DNA from 3 places in the Streptosporangium sp. NPDC002721 genome. Region 1 is predicted to be linked to each of the others. Evidence: riboswitches for the same ligand, from Rfam matches in the RefSeq annotation. Region 1 holds a riboswitch; each other region holds the start of a gene.
What was found. A riboswitch is a leader RNA that binds a small molecule or an ion and turns the genes downstream of it on or off. The one in region 1 is predicted to bind cobalamin.
Positions count from the first base shown of each region.

Region 2: another riboswitch for cobalamin. It lies ahead of ACFYWM_RS12925 (CbtB domain-containing protein); the one in region 1 lies ahead of metE (5-methyltetrahydropteroyltriglutamate--homocysteine S-methyltransferase).
Region 3: another riboswitch for cobalamin. It lies ahead of ACFYWM_RS41540 (ABC transporter substrate-binding protein); the one in region 1 lies ahead of metE (5-methyltetrahydropteroyltriglutamate--homocysteine S-methyltransferase).

Region 1 is NZ_JBIAQI010000046.1:48,725-56,136, reverse strand. Features, by position in the region: gene ACFYWM_RS41505 (replication initiator) at 1-746, opposite strand, end outside; gene ACFYWM_RS41500 (hypothetical protein) at 799-987, opposite strand; gene ACFYWM_RS41495 (zinc ribbon domain-containing protein) at 1,479-2,129, opposite strand; cobalamin riboswitch at 2,364-2,556, shown strand; gene metE (5-methyltetrahydropteroyltriglutamate--homocysteine S-methyltransferase) at 2,666-4,894, shown strand; gene ACFYWM_RS41485 (lytic polysaccharide monooxygenase) at 5,109-5,615, shown strand; partial or broken gene ACFYWM_RS41480 (NB-ARC domain-containing protein) at 6,448-7,412, shown strand, end outside.
Region 2 is NZ_JBIAQI010000008.1:136,435-143,846, forward strand. Features, by position in the region: gene ACFYWM_RS12915 (histidine phosphatase family protein) at 55-618, opposite strand; gene ACFYWM_RS12920 (CbtA family protein) at 615-1,361, opposite strand; gene ACFYWM_RS12925 (CbtB domain-containing protein) at 1,369-1,563, opposite strand; cobalamin riboswitch at 1,598-1,727, opposite strand; gene dop (depupylase/deamidase Dop) at 1,858-3,375, opposite strand; gene ACFYWM_RS12935 (acyltransferase family protein) at 3,463-4,620, opposite strand; gene arc (proteasome ATPase) at 4,874-6,637, opposite strand; gene ACFYWM_RS12945 (tRNA (adenine-N1)-methyltransferase) at 6,843-7,412, opposite strand, start outside.
Region 3 is NZ_JBIAQI010000047.1:4,017-11,428, reverse strand. Features, by position in the region: gene ACFYWM_RS41565 (ABC transporter ATP-binding protein) at 1-911, opposite strand, end outside; gene ACFYWM_RS41560 (ABC transporter permease) at 908-1,720, opposite strand; gene ACFYWM_RS41555 (ABC transporter permease) at 1,799-2,779, opposite strand; gene ACFYWM_RS41550 (ABC transporter substrate-binding protein) at 2,776-4,329, opposite strand; gene ACFYWM_RS41545 (hypothetical protein) at 4,343-4,546, opposite strand; cobalamin riboswitch at 4,533-4,732, shown strand; gene ACFYWM_RS41540 (ABC transporter substrate-binding protein) at 4,920-5,924, shown strand; gene ACFYWM_RS41535 (FecCD family ABC transporter permease) at 5,939-7,102, shown strand; gene ACFYWM_RS41530 (ABC transporter ATP-binding protein) at 7,099-7,412, shown strand, end outside.

The DNA of each region.
Region 1 (7,412 bases):
GCGGTGTCCAGCAGCGGGACGGTTGCCCAGTCCGGGGGAGGTGAGGCGGGACCGTTGGGGCCGTCGAGGCGGATCACCGCGTGGAAGTGGACCAGGCCGCGCGCTTGGTACTCGGCGACCTTGGCATACGACAGGCGCAGCACCTCACGCAGGTGAGCACGAGGCACGCCGAGCTGCCGAGCCAGGACGGCGGGGAGTGTCTGGGTGAAGCGGCGCCACAGCTCTCCCGCGTGAGCGTTCCACAAGACCGCGCCCTGGTAGTCATAACAGTCCACGCAGAGCGGCTGCCCCACCTGCGGGTCATCGCGGTCGTGACGCTTGCCGCAGCCCTCATACCGGCCATGGGGGCAGGTGGGGGAGTCGCGCCGGGGACGGCAGGGCAGGGTCTTGCCGTCCTTGCTCGTGCGGTGAGCGTGGACCGCGCCGAAGGAGGGAGCGGTGAAGGTGGCGAACACACGGGGATGCCCGCCCACATCTTCGGGGACGCCCTTGCCGCCGCGCAGGCCGGAGATGATGAGGTGATAGGTGTCGTCCTTGTAGACCGCCGAGCAGGCCGGGCACCGGGAGGCGCGACGGTTGCCGCAGGCCGTGAGCAGGAACCCGGTCGGTTCGTCGGCCGTTCGGTAGACGTCGAGGATCTCACCGGTCGCGCCGTCGAAGGTCAGGCGTTCACCGTGCAGGCGGACCGGTTGGGCACAGCCGCCCGTGGCGTAGACCATGCGTTGCCAGCGGGTGAAGTCGGGCATGGCCGCGCGTTGCAGGGCGGCCAGGATGTCAGGGGCGAAGGAGGGGCCGGGTTCACACGGCCCCCCTCTCGGCTTCGAGGGGCGGGGGTTCGGCGCGGGTCGGCCCGTCGGCCAGCTCGATGCCGTGGATGGCGGCGATGCGCCGCCATTTCTCGGGTGACCACCGAGGCGACTCGGCGATCTTGCGCTTGGACCACTCCCGTACAAGCGCGGCGTGCGGTACCAGTTCGGGAGGTACCAAAGGACTCCTTTCTCTCTGCGGAGTTCCCACGCCATTTCGGGAAAAGGCAGGTGCCATCGGCAGGCATGCGGAAAAGACATGACTGCGGAGGAACGGCACTCGTCAGCGAGATTGATGGAGTGTCGAGGTCGCGCGACGGTGAACCAGTGAGCGCTGCCTGTAGTGCTGGCCTGCCGCTGGCCGGGTCCCCCCAGCGGAACGGCTCTCGTCTTCGTGGTGCCCGGTGGCGTACTGCGCTCGAATGTGTCGCGTCTGGTCTCTCGCTGCTTCCCGAAAGACGGGGGAAATTATCTATGGTCATTTTGCCACGGTGGCCGGGAAATTATGCGTGCGGGAATTTCCGCCGGGACGTCTTCCGAGTCGTCCCCTGTCGTCCGGTGGCGTCCGGCTGCGTACGGCTGCATCTGATCGTCAGGGCCAACAAGTAAGGGAGCTGTCACCTGTCGGTCAGGTGCTCAGCTCCCTTGAGGGTCGAGGACGTCCCAGGACGTCTACTCCATCCACACCGGTTCGAGGAGGTCGGGATTGAAGGTGGCCCGCCCCTTGCCCGCCGGGTGCACGATCACCGCGTGCAGCATCTCTCGGACGTGCGCCCGCTTCCGGGACAGCGGTAGCCCGCCCTCCGCTTCCGGGAGGTACCAGCGCCGCCGGATCTCCTTGATGTCGGTGACCATGCTCGCCCGCTGGCGTTCCGCCCTTCCCATGATCTTGTTCTTCTCCGCGCGCAGCCGGGCGATGTCGCTTTCCAGGTCGGCGGCGTTGCGGAAGTAGAGGTTGTTGGAGATGTTCCGTGCCCGCCACTGCCGGGTCAGTTCCTCCAGTTGCTCCTCTACGTCGGTGAGTTCTTCCTCCCTCGTCCACAGGGGAGCGTCGTCCACGTCCGTGTACTGGGCGAGTTCCATCTGGCCGAGCACGAGTTCCGAGATGGCGAAGTCGACCAGGTCCCCGCGCCGCGCGACTCCACCGCAGCCGCCCACGTCCTGACCGGGACAGAAGTAGATGTGTCGCTTGCCGTCCTTCGTCTTCTTGGTTCTCAGCGGCACGTTGCACACGCCCCCGCCCGCGACGGGACGACCGCAGCGCAGCACACCGGTCAGCAGGTAGCGGTGCTCCCGGTAGTCGAGGGGGAGAGGAGCACCCACGGCGCCACCTCGCTTGACGGTGTGTCCCTTGCGGCTGTCGAGGATGTCCCGCACGGCCAGCCACTCCGCAGCTCCCGGTAGCCACACATGCGCGACCTGGCCAGTGCGGTCTGAGCGCGTTTGCCGGTCGTTGCCCCGGGAGTCTTGATACCTCGTGGTGATCCGTGCTTTCCGGGGAGTCGGGTGGTGGCTCTGCTGGGGGGTGGGGGCGGGTTATGCTCGTTGCGCGGTTGGTTCTTCCGGTGTCGTGTTGGTGTCGGGAGTCGTAAGAGGGAACCCGGTGTGATTCCGGGACTGCCCCGCAGCGGTGAGTGGGAACGAACGCCGTCATCGGCACTGGGTGCGTGTCATCTGGGAAGCGACGGTCAGTAGGAGTTGTGTGTGATGCCCGCGAGTCCGAAGACCTGCCAGCCGCCCGTGTGCCGTCCGGTGCGCGGTGATCCGTGGCCTCGTGGGAGGGCCTGGGATGCGTCTTTCCCGTGCGTTCCTTCCGCGTGGCCGTGGGGCGGCATGGCATGAGCCGAGGGAAGGACGCCATGAGCAAGGTCACCACGACCGTTTTGGGGTATCCCCGTATCGGGGGCCGTCGCGAGTTGAAGCGGGCGACGGAGGATTACTGGGCCGGGCGGGTTGACGCCGCCGGCCTTCAGGAGACGGCGGCCGGTCTGCGGGAGCGGGCGTGGCGGGAGCTGTCGGGGGCGGGGCTGGACGCGGTGCCGTCCAACACCTTCTCCCTGTATGACCACGTGCTGGATGCGATCGCGCTGGTGGGCGCGGTTCCCGAGCGGTTCGCCGGGGCGGCCGATCCGTACTTCGCGATGGCGCGGGGCGCCGAGGGGGTGGCGCCGCTGGAGATGACCAAGTGGTTCGACACCAACTACCACTACCTGGTTCCAGAATTGGGACCCGACACCCGGTTCCGGCTCGACTGGAGCAAGCCGCTGGCCGAGTACGCCGAGGCGCGGCGGCTGGGCGTCGAGACCCGGCCGGTGCTGGTCGGGCCGCTGTCGTTCCTGCTGCTGGGCAAGTCCACCGTGCCCGGCTTCGCGCCGCTGCGGCTGCTGGACGGCCTGCTGGAGACCTACGCCGAGCTGCTGGAACGGATGGCCGCGGCGGGGGTGGCCGAGGTGCAGCTGGACGAGCCGGTGCTGGCCGCCGACCGTACGGAGGAGGAGCTGGCCGCGCTGCGCCGGGCCTACGCGCGGCTGGGCGAGCTCAGCAGCCGCCCCCGGCTGCTGGTGGCCACCTACTTCGGTGAGATCGGGCCCGCGCTGGAGATCCTGGCCCGCGGCCCGGTCGAGGCCGTCGGCCTGGACTTCGTCTCGGCACCCGGCAACCTGGAGGCGCTGGCCGCCGTCGGGGGGCTGCCCGGCAAGACCCTCGTCGCCGGGGTCGTCGACGGCCGCAACGTCTGGCGTACCGACACCGCGAAGGCGCTGTCGACCTGCGCGGCGCTGCTCGGGCTGAGCGACCGGCTGGTGGTGAGCACCTCCTGCTCGCTGCTGCACGTCCCGCTCGACCTGGACGCCGAGACCTCGCTGGACCCGCGGCTGCGCGAGCGGCTCGCCTTCGCCAGGCAGAAGGTCGCCGAGGTCGTACGGATCGGCAGGGCGCTGAACGGCGAGGAGGTCGTCGCGGGAGAGAGCGTCGCGGAGCGGTTCCTCAACCCCCGGGTGCGGGCCAGGCTGGACGCCCTGGGCGAGGGCACCCCGCGCGCGCCGCACGCCGAACGGCTCGCCGTGCAGAACGCCGACCTGGGCCTGCCGCCGCTGGCCACCACCACCATCGGCTCCTTCCCGCAGACCGGCGAGGTGCGCCAGGCCCGCGCCGCCATGCGCTCGGGCGAGATCGACAAGGCCGGGTACGAGCGCAGGATGGAGGCCGAGATCGACCGCGTCATCGCGCTGCAGGAGGACATCGGCCTGGACGTGCTGGTGCACGGCGAGCCCGAGCGCAACGACATGGTCCAGTACTTCGCGGAGACGCTGGAGGGCTACGCCGCCACCGAGCACGGCTGGGTGCAGTCGTACGGCAGCCGCTACGTCCGCCCGCCGATCCTGTTCGGCGACGTCTCCCGTCCGGAGCCGATGACGGTGCGCTGGGCCTCCTACGCGCAGTCGCGGACGAAGAAGCCGGTCAAGGGCATGCTGACCGGCCCGGTGACCATGCTGGCCTGGTCCTTCGTCCGCGACGACCAGCCGCTGGGCGAGACCGCCAGGCAGGTGGCGCTCGCCCTGCGCGACGAGACCCGCGACCTGGAGGCGGCGGGCGTCAGGATCATCCAGGTCGACGAGCCCGCGCTGCGCGAGCTGCTGCCGCTGCGGCGGGCCGACCGCGAGGCCTACCTGGAGTGGGCGGTCGCCGCGTTCCGGCTCGCCACCGGCGGGGTCGCCGACAGTACGCAGATCCACACCCACATGTGCTACTCGGAGTTCGGGGAGATCATCGGCGCGATCGGCGACCTGGACGCCGACGTGACCAGCGTCGAGGCGGCCCGCTCCCGGATGGAACTCCTGGACGACCTGCGCGCCTTCGGCTACACGCGCGGCATCGGGCCCGGCGTATGGGACATCCACTCGCCCAGGGTGCCCTCGGCCGGTGAGATCGAGGACGCCCTGCGCACGGCCGTGGCCTCGGTGGATCCGGCGCTGCTCTGGGTCAACCCCGACTGCGGCCTGAAGACCCGCGGCTATCCGGAGACGGAGGCCAGCCTCAGGAACATGGTGGAGGCGGCCCTGCGCGTCCGGGCGGAAACGGTCCAGTGATCTAGAGGTCTGGCGGTCATCGTGTCCGAGGGGGTGTGACCCGTCCGGGTCACACCCCCTCTCGCCGCCCTGTCATGCCCGGACGCCCGTTGTTCCCGGGGTCCGGCCGGAGGTCGTCACGCCTGACTTGCTCCCGAATCTTTCATGACTCGAATATTTACTGTTAGGAAACTTTCTTTTATATTCGAGTCACCCCCCAGCGAAGGAGCAGGATATGCGCAGAACGGTCACCTTCCTCGCGATGGCGATCATCGCCGTCGCCTCGACCGTGTTCGTCGCGTCACCGGCCAACGCGCACGGCTACATCTCGTCGCCGCCGAGCCGTCAGGCCATGTGCGCCCAGGGCCGGGTCACCGGCTGCGGTGACATCATCTACGAGCCCCAGAGCGTGGAAGGTCCCAAGGGCCTGAAGAACTGCCACGGCAACGTCGGCCGGTTCTCGCAGCTCAGCAACGAGAGCAAGGGCTGGCCGGCGACGAGCGTGGGCAACTCGGTCACCTTCAACTGGGTGCTGACCGCCCGCCACGCCACCAGCACGTGGGAGTACTTCATCGGCAACACCCGGATCGCGGTGTTCAACGACGGCGGCAGGCAGCCCGGCGCCACCGTCTCGCACAACGTGAACCTGGGTAACAGGACCGGCCGCCTGAAGGTGCTCGCCGTCTGGAACATCGCCGACACCGCCAATGCCTTCTACTCCTGCGTCGACCTGCAGCGCTGACCGGAAATCCGGCAGGTCTGATCGGGGATCCGGCAGGTCCGACCGAAAATCCGGCGGGTCTGGCCGGGGATCCGGCGGGTCTGGCCGGGGATCCGGCAGGTCCGACCGGAAATCCGGCGGGTCTGGCCGGGGATCCGGCGGGTTTGATTGACCGGGCCTGATCGGCCGGGTCCGGTCGTTCCGGTCTGATCACTTCGGTCTGACCGCCTCGGTCCGACCGTTCCTGTCCGGTCGCCCCTGCCGGATCGGGTGGCTCCGATCCGGCAGGGGCGAAGCGAGACGAGACAAGGCGATCCGAACCGCTTCCGCGCCCTCCGTGGCCCGACGGCCTTTTGTGCCGTCTCCGGCCCGGCGGGCGCGGGGGCGGTTTCGTCGTTCTCCGGCCTTCCTTCGCCCGGCTCCCGGACGGTTCGCGAGGTCGCCGAGGGTGATCGTGGCGTCACGGGAAAGGATCTCTCTTGAATGAGGGATGGAATGGCGAGGGGAGATGCCATGGACATAGCAGCTCAAAGTGTGCAACACGGCTTTTCGCATGCGCTTTAATTGCCAAAACATCGGTGATTCAACTCAAGGGCAATGGGGAACAGATATCGTGCGTCCAGGGTCCCGGCGCCCGTCGGGGCAGGGGTCGGCACTGTAGAGGTGGTCGGTGGCTCGTCGCACAAAAAGAATCCCCGATGTCGCCACGGCGATTCTGGTGGTTTTTGGAATTCTGGTCGGACTTCCGGTGCGAATTGTCGAGGAATATCTCCCGGATACGGTCGTCGAGCACAGGATCGAATGGGTGGTTGTTTTCGGGTTAACCGCCTCCCTCGTCGTCCTGCTGACATGGGTGACGCCCAGACTGAGGGAGTCGCGCACGCGTGGCGGGCTCTTCCTGGTGCCGCACAGGCAGCCGGGATGGGTCAGGAGGACCGAGCTGGACGACGTGGTCTCCACGCTGACGATGAGGGCCTCGGGCACGGTCGGGCTGACCACCGGTCTCGCCGGGGCGGGCGGGTTCGGCAAGACCTCCCTGGCCCTGGAGGCGTGTCACAGCGACGAGGTGCGGAAACGGTTCGGCGGCGGCGTCGTATGGGTCACCGTGGGCCGCGACCGCGCCGGTGCCGACATCGCGGCGCTCGCCAACGACGTCACGGAGGCCGTGCTGGGCGTCCGGCCGGACTTCTCCAGTCCCGAGCAGGCCGGTCACCGGATGGCCGAGGCGCTGGCGGAGCGGGGCCGCGTGCTGCTCGTGGTCGACGACGTGTGGAGCCTCAAGCAGCTGCGCCCCTTCCTGTCGGCGGCCGCGAGGTCCCGGGTGCTGGTGACGACCCGGCTGCCCCGGGCGCTGCCCCCGAAGGCGATCGCGATGATCGTCGATGAGATGGCGCCGCGGGTGGCCGTCCAGGTGCTGAGCCGGGGGCTGCCGCCGATGGCCCCCGGGGTCGTCAGCGACCTGGTGGGCCTGACGGGGAGATGGCCGCTGCTGCTCTCCCTCGTGAACGCGCGGCTGCGCGACGAGCACGGCACGGGGACGAACGCCGACGTCGCCGCGCGCCGGGCGGTCGAGCGGCTCGGCCGGACCGTACCCGCCATCCTGGACGTCACCGTCGCCTCCCAGCGGGAGAGCGCGGTGCTCGCCACCGTCGAGCTCGGCCTTGAGGCCCTCGGCGCGTTCGACCGCGCCCGCTTCCTGGAGCTGGGCGTCTTCCCCGAGGACGTCGAGATACCGGCCGCGGTCGTCGAGCTGCTCTGGCGCGGCACCGCGGGGCTCACCTCCAAGCAGGCCGAACGGCTCTGCGCGAGGCTCCAGGA
Region 2 (7,412 bases), on a different contig from region 1:
TTCAAGATCTCCTGTCGTCTCGTCGAATCAATGGCTCGCCGGGCGCTCGAACCGTCATGGGAGGTAGCCGAGCCGCCAGCGCCCGCCGCGCCCGGTGAGCGTCACGCGGGCCAGCGGCGCGACGTCGACGCGCCAGAAGGACCGGGCGGGGGCGTCGAGGGCGTGGACGACCGCGGCGCGGATGACCGCCGGGTGGGTGATCGCGACGGCCCTGCCGGGGGCGCGGGCGGCGAGCCAGCCGGACACCCTGGCCAGGAGCGCGGTGACCGGCTCCCCGCCGTGCGGCGCCGCGCCGGGGTCGCCGAGCCAGGAGGCGAGCGCCTCGGGCTCGGCGGCCTCGACCTCGCCGAGCGTCATCCCGCTCCAGCGGCCGTAGTCGCAGTCGGCCAGCAGCGGGTCGTGCTCGGCCCGCAGGCCGAGCGCCGCCGCCGTCTGGACGCAGCGCAGCTCGGCCGGGCAGGCCGCGGGCCCCGGGCCGAGGTCCCGCGCCATCCCCTCGGCCCGGCGCAGGCCGCGCTCGTCGAGTGGTTCGTCACCCGGGAACGCGGCCCGTACCGTCGCCGAGGTGGAGGCGTGGCAGACCAGGAGCAGGCGGGTGACCCCCGAGGGGGTCGTCACACCGGGCCGCGCCTGCGGGCGGCGAAGGCGAACAGCGCGCCGACACCGGCCCAGAAGACCACCTGGGTCCCTATGGAGGCGACCCGGAAGTCCCACAGGAGGTCGGCGGGGAAGCCCCGGGGCACCTCCGAGATCTCCGGCAGCAGGATCCAGGACGCGACGACGGGGACCAGGAAGGTGGCACCGGCCGACAGCCAGCGCACCCACGGCTCGCTCGCCGAGGCGTAGCGGTAGGCGGCGACGGCCGCGGCGACGGCGAGGATCCCGATGACCACCGCGACCAGGTAGAGCACGGTGCGCTGGTTGATGGTCTCCGGGTCACCGACGGCCGGTGGGTTGGCGGGATATTTCACGAAAGGGATGAGGACGACGGAGGTGAACGCGGCGGCGGCGAGGCTCACCGCGAGCACCGGTTCCGAGCGGGGTCCCGCCCGGCCGCGTACGGCCGCGTAGACGAGGGAGAACAATCCTCCGAGCGCCAGCCCGTACAGGCCCAGGGCGAGGAAGAGCCCGAAGCGCTGGCCGTCCCTGCTGACCAGGGCCTCCTCCCCGTCGTGGGAGTGGGAGTGGGCCGCGGTCCCGGTGTCGTCGTGCGGTTCGGCCGGGGAGGCGGCCGCGGCCGCCTCCTCCAGCGCGATGGCCTGGTCGATACGCGGTTCGCCGACGGTGTAGGCGAAGACGGCCGCGAGCAGCCCTGCGAGCAGTCCGACGACGAGGCCCCGGACGATGAGTTTGGTGATCACCTGTGGCTCAGTGGCACGGCACGCCGAGCAGGTGGCGCCCGTCGTGCATGAGTTCGTGCAGGTAGTTTCCCGCCTGGGAGATCGCTCCCTGGTCGAAGGTGACCAGGTAGGCGAGGAGCAGCAGCACCGGTACGGCGAGCAGCCAGCGGGTGAGCGAGTGCCATGGGATGGGCTGAACGTGCGGTGCCGAGATCTGGCTCACGGCCACCTCCTCCGGGATTGACGCGTCCCTTTTCGTAGGTCGGTGGCGGCCGAGTGTGACCTGGCTTCCGGCTCCGGGGAGCCGGTTACAGTGGCGCGACCGCACCGGAATCTCACCGGATTTCCCTCGCACCGCCACAAAACACCCGGAACGTATCCCGGTTCTCCGTCCCCCGTCAATCCGGGTGTCCGGTTTGCCGGGATCCGGCCGGACGTCCGGCGAAACGTCCGGCCGGACAGGGTCCGGGTACGCCGAAAGGGGGGCGGCCCTGCCCGGACCGCCCCCCTCAGGAGGTCACTGCTCGCCGGTCAGCGCCGTCACCAGCTCCGCGGCGGTACGGCAGCGGTCGAACAGCTCGCCCACGTGGGCCTTGGTGCCGCGCAGCGGCTCAAGGGTGGGGACGCGCTGCAGCGACTCGCGGCCGGGGATGTCGAAGATGACCGAGTCCCAGGAGGCGGCGGCCACCGACTCGCTGTACTGGCTCAGGCAGCGGCCCCGGAAGTAGGCCCGGGTGTCGTTGGGCGGCACCTCGATGGCCCGCTGAACCTCTTCCTCGGTGACCAGGCGCTGCATGCGGCCCCGGGCGACCAGCCGGTTGTAGAGCCCCCGGTCGGGACGGATGTCGGAGTACTGGAGGTCGACGAGCTGCAGCCGCGGGTGCGACCAGGGAAGGCCGTCGCGAGTGCGGTAGCCCTCCAGGAGCTCCAGCTTGGCCACCCAGTCGAGCTCCCTGGACAGCTGCATCGGGTCCTCCGCCAGGCGGGTGAGGACCGACTCCCAGCGCTCCAGGATGTCCTTGGTGGGCTCGTCCAGGCCGTTGACGCTGCGCTCCTCGGCGTACTTGCGGGCGAGCTCCAGATACTCCATCTGCAGCTGCACCGCCGTCAGCTTGCGGCCGTCGCGCATGGCGATCTCGTACTTGAGCGTCGGGTCGTGCGAGACCGCGCGCAGGGCCTGGACGGGGTTGTCCACGGCCAGGTCGCGGGTGAAGTAGTTGTCCTCGATCATGGCCAGGACGAGCGCGGTCGACCCCAGCTTCAGGTAGGTCGAGATCTCCGACATGTTGGCGTCGCCGATGATGACGTGCAGGCGGCGGTACTTCTCCGGGTCGGCGTGGGGCTCGTCCCGGGTGTTGATGATCGGCCGCTTGAGCGTCGTCTCCAGGCCGACCTCGACCTCGAAGAAGTCGGCCCGCTGGCTGATCTGGAAGCCCTCACCCCGGGAGTCCTGGCCGATGCCGACCTTGCCCGCCCCGGTGACGACCTGCCGGGAGACGAAGAACGGCGTCAGGTGCCGGACGATGTCGGCGAACGAGGTTGCCCGGCGCATGAGGTAGTTCTCATGGCAGCCGTAGGAGGCGCCCTTGTTGTCGGTGTTGTTCTTGTAGAGCTGGATCGGGGCGTTGGCCGGCATCGCCGAGGCGCGGACCGCCGCGTCGTGCATCACCCGCTCGCCCGCCTTGTCCCAGATCACCGCCGCCCGGGGATTGGTGCACTCGGGCGTGGAGTATTCGGGGTGGGCGTGGTCGACGTACAGCCGGGCCCCGTTGGTGAGGATCACATTCGCCAGGCCGAGGTCCTCGTCGGTCAGCTGGCTCTGGTCGGCCACCTCCCGCGCGAGGTCGAACCCCCGTGCGTCCCGCAGCGGGTTCTCCTCCTCGAAGTCCCATCGCGCGCGCCGTGCCCTGGCCGCCGAGGCCGCCAAATAGGCGTTCACGACCTGAGAGGAGGTCACCATCGCGTTGGCCCCCGGCTGTCCGGGCACGGAGATACCGTACTCGGTCTCGATGCCCATCACCCGCCGTACCGTCATGCGCACCCTCTGTTCGTCAGGGACTGATTCTCTCCGTGGTATCTATTCCCGACCCTAGACCCTTCACTATGCCCGGTGGTCGGACAGTTATGGCACCGAAGCCTTTTCGCCCGTTGAGAGGGGGATCGAGGAGAGCGCGGGGAACTGTGACGAGGGCGGGGATGTGCCCCTTCTCCGCCTCCTGGACTTGACGAATTCCTGAAGCGGGCGCTCGGCCACCCGGTACACCAGGTAGGAGAACGCCATCGCGACCAGCACGGTGACCAGCGCGGTCAGCGCGGGCGGCAGCACGTCCCGCAGGGCGGGGAGGACCAGCACCGCGGCCGGGGTGTGGAACAGGTAGAGCGGGTAGGTCAGCGCCCCCAGGACGACCAGGCCGCGCCAGCGCAGCCAGCCCAGCCAGCCGAGCGCCACCATCGCCATGAGCGCGTAGAAACCCACCACGGTGGCGACCACGGCCCACTCGGGCACGGGCATCGCGGCGTAGCCGACGTTCTCGATCCGCCCGGCCACCCGGTCCAGCGCCGCGCTGACGGCCAGGCCGCCGCTGATCCCCGCCAGGCACCACAGGACGAGCCTGGGACCGAATTTGGTCATCAGGAAGAACGCCATGCCGCCGACGAAGTACGCCGCGTACTTGGGCATGACCACGAGGTCGACCCAGGCCTCCTCGCTGCCCGCGAAGAACCCGGCCGCCAGCAGCCAGACGCCCATGAAGACCAGGCAGCGGTTGAGCGTCACCCCGACGATCACCAGGATCGAGATCAGCACGTAGAAGCGGAGCTCCACCCAGAGCGACCAGTAGACCCCGTTGGCGTCGTAGACGCCGAAGGCCCGCTGGAGCATCGTGAGGTTGATCCCGTACTCGCCGAGGCTGAGCTTGGGGTCCAGGGCCGTGGCGGCGGTGAGCCCGTAGACCGCGGCGGTGACGGCCACGCTGACCCAGTAGGCGGGAAAGAGCCGCACCAGCCGGGAGAGGGCGAACGCCCCCAGGCCACGCCCCCAGATGCTCATCAGGATCACGAAGCCGCTGATCATGAAGAACAGCTCGACGCCGAGGATGCCGAGCCCGGAGACGGTGGAGATCGCCGGGAACAGCTCGGCCGGGCGGTCGCCCCACACCGAGGCGAAGGCGATGAAGTAGTGGAAGGCGAGCACCGCCATGGCGGCGAGGAAGCGCAGGAGGTCGAGCTCGGCGAGGCGGCCACTTCCCCGAAGCGCCTCGCGGGAGCCCGTGCCGTTCACCGGGCGGCCGGGCCGGAATGTTCACGCACGCCACTTGGACGGCGTCTCGATCATTCGGGTTCCCAGGGACGGCTGTCTATTTCCGTTCACTCGCGGGACGGGTGTGAAAGAAGGCGCGAACCTTCACCCCCAAAAGGGACAAAAAGGATTAAGGCTTGCTAATCGCCAAATATCAGTGAAAGTTCGGGAAGACGCCGACGGCGCGGCCCTCGCGAGGAGAGCCGCGCCGTCGATCGAGCGTGGTTACGGGTGGTTACAGGTACTGACCGGTGTTGGCCACCGTGTCGATGGAGCGCCCGGCCTCGGTGCCCTGCTTGCCCGTCACGAGGGTGCGGATGTAGACGATCCGCTCGCCCTTCTTGCCGGAGATGCGGGCCCAGTCGTCGGGGTTGGTGGTGTTGGGCAGGTCCTCGTTCTCGGAGAACTCGTCCACGCAGGCCGCGAGCAGATGCTGGATCCGCAGGCCCTTCTGCCCGGTCTCCAGGAACTGCTTGATCGCCATCTTCTTGCCGCGGTCGACGATGTTCTGGATCATCGCGCCGGAGTTGAAGTCCTTGAAGTACAGGACCTCCTTGTCGCCGTTGGCGTAGGTCACCTCGAGGAAGCGGTTCTCCTCGCTCTCGGTGTACATCCGCTCGACGACCCGCTGGATCATGCCGGAGATGGTCTCCTGGCGGTTGGAGTCGTGCTCGGAGAGATCCTCGGCGTGCAGCGGGAGCTCGGGGATGAGGTACTTGGAGAAGATGTCCTTGGCCGCCTCGGCGTCCGGCCGCTCGATCTTGATCTTGACGTCCAGGCGGCCGGGCCGCAGGATCGCCGGGTCGATCATGTCCTCGCGGTTGGAGGCGCCGATCACGATGACGTTCTCCAGGCCCTCGACGCCGTCGATCTCCGACAGGAGCTGGGGAACGATGGTGTTCTCGACGTCGGAGGAGACGCCCGAGCCACGGGTCCGGAAGATCGAGTCCATCTCGTCGAAGAACACGATCACCGGGGTGCCCTCGGAGGCCTTCTCGCGAGCCCGCTGGAAGACCAGGCGGATGTGCCGCTCGGTCTCGCCGACGTACTTGTTGAGAAGCTCCGGGCCCTTGATGTTGAGGAAGAAGCTCTTGCCGGACTGGCCGGTCTTCTCCGCGACCTGCTTGGCCAGGGAGTTGGCGACGGCCTTGGCGATGAGCGTCTTGCCGCAGCCGGGCGGCCCGTAGAGCAGGACGCCCTTGGGCGGGCGGAGCTTGTGCTCGCGGAAGAGGTCGGCGTGCAGGTACGGGAGCTCGATGGCGTCCCGGATCTGCTCGATCTGCCGCATGAGCCCGCCGATCTCCTCGTAGGAGATGTCGGGCACCTCCTCCAGGACGAGCTCCTCGACCTCGGACTTGGGGATGCGCTCGTAGACGTAGCCCGAGCGGGGTTCGAGCAGCAGGGAGTCGCCGGCCCGGATCGGCTGGTCCACCAGCGACTCGGCGAGCTTGACCACCCGCTCCTCGTCGGCGTGCGAGATCACCAGCGCGCGCTGGCCGTCCTCGAGGAGCTCCTTGAGCATCACGATCTCGCCCAGCTCCTCGAAGCCGAGGGCCTCGACGACGTTGAGCGCCTCGTTGAGCATGACCTCCTGGCCACGCCTCAGCGCCTCGACGTCCACCGCGGGGCTCACGTTCACCCTGAGCTTGCGGCCACCGGTGAAGACCTCCACCGTGCCGTCTTCCCTGGTTTCGAGGAACACGCCGAACCCGGACGGCGGTTGCGCCAGCCGGTCCACCTCTTCCTTCAAGGCGACGATCTGGTCTCTGGCCTCCTTGAGGGTGGCCACCAGACGCTCGTTCTGGCCGGTTACGGCCGCGAGGTTCGCCTGCACGTCATGGAGACGCTCTTCGAGAATCCTGGCCTGCCGGGGAGACTCCGTAAGCTTCCGACGCAACGCGGTGATCTCCTCCTGCAGGAAGGAGACCTGTGTTGTGAGGTCGGCGACCTCCCGTTCGCGCTGCGCGGCACGAGCCTCAGCGTCGTCGCGAGCTGCCACGGCGTCACCTCCTTCCCAGTCGAGACCGACTACTCAAAACCCTACCCATCTGAGGGCTGTCCCTTACCTGGCTGAGCAGTGTTCGTATGACTACATTAAGTGCGTGGTAATTAATCCTTTTTGGCGCTTTTAGTCCTAGAAGTATAAGAACACGAAGGTCTGCTCTCGTGTCACGCTCTCAAGGACCGTCGTGGCCGAATCGTCATCATGTGGCGGAAGACGTGGAAGTCGTGGACTCCTCGCCATGTGCCCCCTTCGCCGGACGTCTACGTCGAGGTGGTGGCGTCACCCCGTCGGCCATGCGACGGGCCGTGACCAGGAACCCGGTGTGGCCGACCATCCTGTGGTCGGGCCGCACGGCCAGCCCCTCGACATGCCAGTCACGAACCAGGGTCTCCCACGCATGGGGCTCGGTGAAACTCCCGTGCTCCCGCAGAGTTTCGACCGTACGCGACAGCTGGGTTGTGGTCGCCACATAACAGCAGATCACACCCCCGGGGGTGAGAGCGCGGGCCGCGGCGTCCACACATTCCCACGGGGCGAGCATGTCCAGGATGATCCGGTCGACGTCGCTCTCGTCGAGATCCTCGGCGAAGTCGCCGACCACCAGGCGCCACTGCTTCATCGGGCCGCCGTAGAACTTCTCGACGTTCTTGGTGGCGATCTCGGCGAAGTCCTGGCGCCGCTCGTAGGAGGTGAGGGTGCCCTCGGCGCCGACGGCGCGCAGCAGGAAGCAGGTGAGCGCGCCGGAGCCGACGCCCGCCTCCACCACCTT
Region 3 (7,412 bases), on a different contig from region 1:
TGGCAGGCCACGCCGCCGTCCACCGGCGGGGATGTGGCGCACCGCTCGGTGTGGCGGCCGCAGCGTGGCCGGAACGCGCATCCCCGGGGCAACCGGGTCAGCTCGGGCGGCATCCCGGGGATGGGGACGAACTCCCGGTCCGGCTGGGCGGCCACCAGGCCCGCGGTGTACGGATGGCGGGGGCGCCCGAGCACCTCGGCCGCCGGCCCGGACTCGACCAGGCGGCCGGCGTACATGACCGCGAGGTCGTCGGCGACCTGCTCGGCGGCGCGCAGGTCGTGCGTGATCAGCAGTACGGCGCGCCCCTCGTCGCACAGCTCGCGCAGCGTCGCCATCGCCCGGTCCACCAGCGGACGGTCCAGCCCGCTGGTCGGCTCGTCGGCCAGCACCAGCCACGGGTCGCCCGCCAGCGCGATCGCGTTCGCCACCCGCTGGGCCATGCCACCCGACAGCTCGTGCGGGTAGCGGTCCAGCTCGTGCGGGCGCAGGCCGTAGCGTGCCGCCAGGTCGTCGGCGGTGGCGGGCGAGCCGAGCTCGCGGATGACCTCCTGGAGTTGCGCCCGCGCGGTGCGCACCGGTGTGAGGTGGGTGGCCGGGCTCTGCGGGATGAGCCCGATCGCGCGCCCGCGCACCCGCCCGGCCAGTACGGCCTGCGAGGCGCCGACCAGCTCCACCGGCTCCCCTCCCCCGTGTTCCAGCCAAGCCTGGCCGGAGACGGAGGCGTTGGCGGGCAGCAGTCCGAGCAGCGCGTGCGCGAGCACCGACTTGCCGCAGCCGGACTCCCCCACCAGGGCCAGGCACCTGCCCTGGCGTACCTCGAAACTCGCGTCGTTCACCGCCCGCACCGTCGCGCCGGGGACGCGGAAGCCGACGTTCAGGTCCCGGACCCGTAGCCGTCCCTGGTCGGTCACAGTTCCAGCTCCGATCTCCAGCGGGGGGTGTGGCGGTCGCGCCAGCGCTGGGCCAGCACCGACACCGCCAGCGTGGGTACGAGGATGAACAGGCCCGGCAGCAGGCTCGACCACCAGTCCCCGGTGAGCAGCGACCGCTGCCCGTCATTGATCATGTTGCCGAGCGAGGCCAGGTGCGGCGGGAGTCCCAGGCCGAGGAAGCTCAGCGCGGTCTCGTGCCAGATCGCGTGCGGCACCATCAGCACCGTCGCCAGCACCAGGTGGGGAAGGAGGTGCGGCAGCAGGTGGCGGCGGATGACGCGTGTTCTGCTCGCCCCTCCGGAGATCGCCGCCTCCACGAACGGGCGCGAGCGCAGCGAGAGCACCTCGGAGCGGACGATCCGCGCCGCCGTCGTCCAGTGCGTCACGCCCACCGAGACCACCACCGCGGCGGCGCTCGGCGCGAACAGCGCGACGATGAAGATGCCGAACAGCAGGTGCGGCAGGGCGTTGAACCCGTCCACCACCCGCATGAGGACGCGGTCGGCCGCTCCCCCCAGGCTGCCCGCCGCCAGGCCCATGAGCCCGCCGATCACCATGCTGACCAGCGCGGCCACCAGCCCGACGAGGAAGGAGACGCGCAGGCCGTAGATCGACCTGATCAGCACGTCCCGCCCGACCTCGTCGGTGCCGAGGAGGTGGGAGAAGGAGGGGGGCTGCCCGGCCGAGCGCAGGTCCACCAGGCTCTGGTCAAGCTGCACGAAGGGCGGCACCAGGAGCACTGCCAGTGCCAGCACCACCAGGGTGCCGGCCGCGAGTCTCACCGGCATTCAGCCCACCTCCCGCGTCAGCGGTCGTCGAAACGGCATCCGGCCCACCCTTGGCGTTCGCGATCGTCGAAACGGCATTCAGCCCACCCCCAGCGTTCGCACCCGCGGGTCGGCGACGGTGTAGGCGATGTCGGCCAGCAGGTTGCCGGCCAGCACCGCCGCCGTACCCAGCAGCGTGAGCGCCGCCAGCAGCGGGAAGTCCATGGCCAGCGCCGCCTGTACGGAGGCCGCGGCGACCCCCGGCCAGGAGAAGACCGTCTCGACCAGGATCGCGCCGGTGACCAGTTCCGGGATGCGGGCGCCGAGCAGGGTGAGGAAGGGCAGCAGCGCCGACCGCAGCGCGTGCCGTACGACCACGGTCCGCTCGCGCAGGCCGCGGGCCCGGGCGCCGATCACGAAGTCCTCCCGCAGCACCCCGATGACCGACTCGCGCACGTAGAGCACCAGCCACGACGACTGGGAGACGGCGAGCACCGTGACCGGCAGGATCATGTGCCGCGCCACGTCGAGGGGTTCGACCGTGGTCGACGCCGGGTCGGTCAGGCCGCCCGCGGGCAGCCAGCCCAGTTGGACCGCGAAGACCCAGACGGCGAGCAGTCCCAGCCAGAACACCGGGGCGGCCTCGTTGGCGAACGCGCCACCGGTGATCACCCGGTCCAGCCAGGAGTCACGCCGCCAGGCGGCGACGGTTCCCACCACCAGGCTGCCGGCGAGCATCAGCACCAGCGCCGACCCGGTGGCCAGCAGCGTCCAGCCGAGCCGCTCGCCGATGACCTCGGCGACCGGCCGGTGCAGGGAGCGCGACTCGCCCAGCTCGCCACTGGCCAGGTTGCCGAACCAGGTGGCGAACTGCTCGACGACCGGCCGGTCCAGGCCCCAGTTCTGCCTGATCGACTCGGCCACCTCCGGCGAGGTGACCAGCGCGCGCTCGCCGAGGTACTGCCTGACCGGATCGAACGGGGACGCCTGGGCCAGCGCGAACATGCCGATCGTGACGATCACCAGCAGTGGTACGGCGAAGGCCGCCCGCCAGGCGACCATCTTCAGTACCGCCCTCACGCGACCGGCTTCCAGGTGTGGATGCCGGCGAACAGGCCCCCGGTGGCGTGCTCGTGCGCGTCCACGCCCGGCACGATGCCCTCGTACCTGCCGCGGACCACGTACACGTGCTTGAGGAAGACCAGGTACGAGAAGACCTCGTCGTCCCTGACGATCTTCTGGAAGCCGGTGTAGGCCCGTTCGCGCTCCGCCTTGTCGCCCGCGGCCCTGCCCTGCTCCAGCAGCCTGTCGACCTCGGGGTTGTCGTAACGGCCCGGGTTGAGGAAGCCCTGGCCCTTGAAGTCGGAGTGGAACAGCTCGTAGTTGACGTAGTCGGGGTCGTACGGGCTGCCGAACCCCATGACCGCCGCGTCCTCGCCCAGCCGCGCCTCGATGGCGTCCCAGTCCAGGCCCGCCGGCTCGACCAGCAGCCCGATCCTCTTGGCGTCGGAGGCGGCGGCGAGGGCGAGTTCCTTGCGCAGCGAGTCGCCCGCCGGATACATCAGGGTGAACTGAGCCTTCTTCCCGTCCTTCTCCCTGATGCCGTCCTCACCCGGGATCCAGCCCGCCTCGTCGAGCAGCTTTCCGGCCGCCACGGGGTCGGCGGCGCCGCCGGTCACCTCGGGGTTGTGCCATCCGGTGTCGGGCGAGATCGGCCCGTAGGCGGGGGTGCCCGCGCCGGCGAGGATCGTGTCGGCCATCGCCTGCCGGTCCAGGGCCAGGCTGAACGCCCTGCGCACGGCCCGGTCGCCGGTCACCGGCTGAGTCATCGGGAACATGACCGCGCGGTAGTCGGCGCTCGGCACGTCGTACACGGTCAGGCCCGCCTGTCCCCGCAGGCCGGTGGCGGCCTTCGGCGGGAGCACGGTGGCGTCGAAGTCGCCCGCCCGGATCCGGGTCGCGCGCACGTTGTCGTCGGGCGCGAAGGCGAGCACCAGCCTGGGAATCGCCGGGGCGCCGCCCCAGTACTCCTTGTCGGCCTCCAGCACGATCTTGTCGCCGGGTGTCCAGGAGACGAACCGGTAGGGGCCGCTGCCGACCGGCCTGGTCTTCTCCAGCGTGCCCTTGGGCACGATGCCGAGTGTGGTGCGCTGCACCAGCGGCGCGTAGGGGTGCTTGAGCCTGAACACCACGGTCCGCGCGTCGGGAGCCGCCACGTCCTCGATCGCCGAGTAGTCGCTCCTGATCGTGGAGTTGTTGGCGGGATCGAGCAGCGCCTCGTAGGTGTACTCCACGTCCTGGCTGGTCAGCGGTTTGCCGTCGTGGAACTTCAGCCCTTCCCTCAGGGTGAAGGTGACGCTCTTCCCGTCCTCGGCTACGACGGGCTCGTCGGCGGCGAGCGCGGGCCTGAGCGTCAGGTCGGGGGCCCGGCTCATCAGCCCGTCGAAGATCAGCGAACCGCCGTCGGGGGAGAACCCGAGCACCGGGCTCAGGTTGTCGAACTCCGAGCTCAGGCCGATGACGAACGTGTCGTCCGGCGCGGTGGCCGGGCCCCGGGGCGCGGAGCAGGCCGTGACCGCGAGGGCGAGGGCGGCGCACAGCGTGGCGTACTTCTGGAGAAGCTGAGTCACATGGGAACTTCTATCACTTGCAAATACCTTGCAATAGTCCGGGTGGCCCTTCCCGCGCCGCCCTACCGGGATGGGGGCCCGCGTCACGCGGGACGGCGAACGTGGTGACGGCGAACGTGGTGACGGTGAACGTGGTGACGGTGAACGTGGTGACGGCGAACACGATGACGGCGAACACGGTGACGGGCCCGAGGGCCGGTCGGGTGATTTGTCGCATCCTGTGTAATGATGACGAGCGAAAAGGCGAGCGCGGAACGAGGAAGCCGGTGTGAATCCGGCGCGGTCCCGCCACTGTGATCGGCGAGCGAATCCCGAACAAGCCACTGCCCGGAGGACGGGTGGGAAGGCCGGGACGAGCCTCGACCCGAGAGCCAGGAGACTCACGCGGTCGCCTCCTCGATGGAACTGGGGCGGATCTCCCCGGAGAGGACGGCGTGCCGGTTATGCCCATGGGACCGATCGGCCCGGTGCTGTTGTCTCGCACGGCACCCGAACACGCCCGAACTCCCTCACCGCCCCTCACGACGCGTTCCGGTGTGACACCGGTTCCCGCCGACGACTCGTCGGCCCCTTTGTGAGAGGACCCATACATGACGACGGGCAGACGCTCGCTGTCCCTGCTGCTCGCGCTCGCCTCGGCCGCCCTGGTCTCCGGCTGCGGTACGGCCGCCGTCGGGACAGGCGCCGGCACCTCCGCCGCTCCGGCGGCCTCCGCCGTGGCGGGCTTCCCGGTCACGGTGGCCAACTGCGGCGTGAGCACCACCTACGAACGGCCACCCGGGCGCGCGGTGTCGCTGAACCAGCACGCGACCGAGGTCATGCTGGCGCTCGGGCTGGAGAAGTCCATGATCGGCACGGGCTACCTCGACGACCGGATCCTGCCGGAGTACCGGGCCGCCTATGACCGGATCGAGGTGCTGTCCAAGGAGTACCCGTCCTACGAGGCACTGCTGGCGGCCGAGCCCGACTTCGTCTACGCGGGTTTCTCCAGCGCCTTCGACGACAAGGAGGGACGCGGCCGGGCCGCCCTGACCGGGGCCGGGATCGACTCGCACCTGAACGTCGAGGAGTGCCCGTCCGGGCCGGTGACCATGGCCATGGTGGACGAGGAGGTCCGTACCGTCGCCAAGATCTTCGGCGTGCCGGACCGGGCCGAGGAGCAGGTGCGGAGGTTCCACGCGACCCTGGACGCCGTCGGGGAGAAGCTCGCGGGAGCGACCCCGGTCAAGCTGTTCGTCTACGACAGCGGCGACAAGACCGCGTTCACCGCGGGCGGCGCGGGCGTCGGCAACGAGATCATCAAGCGGGCCGGTGGGGTGAACCTGTTCGCCGACGTGGCCAAGGCGTGGGGGGACGTGTCGTTCGAGCAGGTGGCCGAGCGCGCCCCCGAGGTGATCGTCATCTACGACTACGGCGACCGGTCCGCGGCGGAGAAGGAGAGGTTCCTGCTCGCCAACCCGGCACTCAAGGACGTACCCGCGATCAGGAACAGGCGGTTCGCGGTGCTCCCCCTGTCGTCGACGGTGCTCGGCGTCCGGGCGCCGTCCGGGGTGGAGTCCCTGGCCCGCCAGATCCACCCCGGCCGCTTCAAATGACCGACGCGACTGACATGACTGACGCGACCGACGCGACCAAGGCGACCGGCGCGACCGAGGCCGCCCGGACCGCCGGGGCGGCGGAAGCGACCGGGACAGCCGGGACAACCGGGATAAAAGGGACGGAACCGGCCTTCGGTGCCGTCCCGCGCCGTCGCCCCGGCCCTCCCCTGCCGCTCACCCTCGCCCTGCTCGCCCTGCTGGCCGCGGCGACGGTGACCCTCGGGGTGGCCGTCGGCTCGATCGGCCTGCCGGCCGGCCAGGTCTGGGGAATCCTGCTGCACCGGATCCACCCGGCCCTGGCCGGGCAGACCTGGACGGCGGTCCGCGAGACGATCGTGATGGACGTGCGGCTGCCCCGGGTGCTGCTGTGCGGGGTGGTCGGAGCCGGCCTGTCGGTGTGCGGCATGGCGCTGCAGGCGCTGGTCCGCAACCCGCTGGCCGACCCGATGCTCCTGGGGGTGTCCTCGGGGGCGAGCGTCGGCGCGGTGGCCGTCGTGGTGTTCGACGTGACCCTGTTCGGGGTCTTCTCCCTGCCGCTGGCGGCGTTCTGCGGGGCCCTGGCCGCGCTGGTCGCGGTCTACTTCCTGGCCAGGTCGGGCGGGCGGATGACGACGGTACGGCTGGTGCTGGCGGGCGTGGCGACGGCCGAGGTGCTCTCGGCGGTGGCGAGCTTCCTGATCGTGACGTCCAACGACCCGCACAAGACACAGTCGGCGCTGCGCTGGATGCTCGGCGGGCTGGCCGGCACCACCTGGACGACGGTGTGGATTCCCGCCGCCGCCGTCCTGGCCGGGACGGCGGTCCTGCTCGGCGTCTCGCGCCCGCTCAACCTGCTGCTGGCCGGTGAGGAGGCCGCCGCGTCCCTCGGGCTCGACGTGCACCGGTTCCGGGCCGCGCTGTTCGTCCTCGTCGCGATGATGATCGGCACGATCGTCGCGGTGAGCGGCTCGATCGGGTTCGTCGGGCTGATCATGCCGCACGTGGTGCGGCTGCTCCTGGGCGCCGACCACCGGCGCGCGCTGCCCGCGGCCGCGCTGCTCGGCGCCGCGTTCCTGATCGTCGCGGATCTGGCCGCCCGCACGCTCATCAGCCCCGAGGAGATCCCGGTCGGGATCCTGACCGCCCTGGTCGGCGGCCCGTTCTTCCTGTGGCTCATGCGACGGAGGGCTCGATGAGAGCGAAGGGATTCACGGAGGCGGGGGCGCTGTCCGCCGAGGACGTGTCCGTGGTCGCCGGCGGCAGGTCCCTGGTTCGCCGGGTCAGCCTGGACGTGGCGCCGGGCGAGGTGATGGGGCTCGCCGGCCCCAACGGCGCGGGCAAGTCGACCCTGCTGCGCACGTTCTACCGGACGCTGCGTCCCACGTCGGGGCGGGTGCTGCTGGACGGCGACGACGTGTGGCGGCTGCCCGGCAGGCAGGTGGCGCGCAGGCTCGCCGCCGTGCTCCAGGAGAGCGCGGGAGACTTCGAGCTCAGCGTGTACGACGT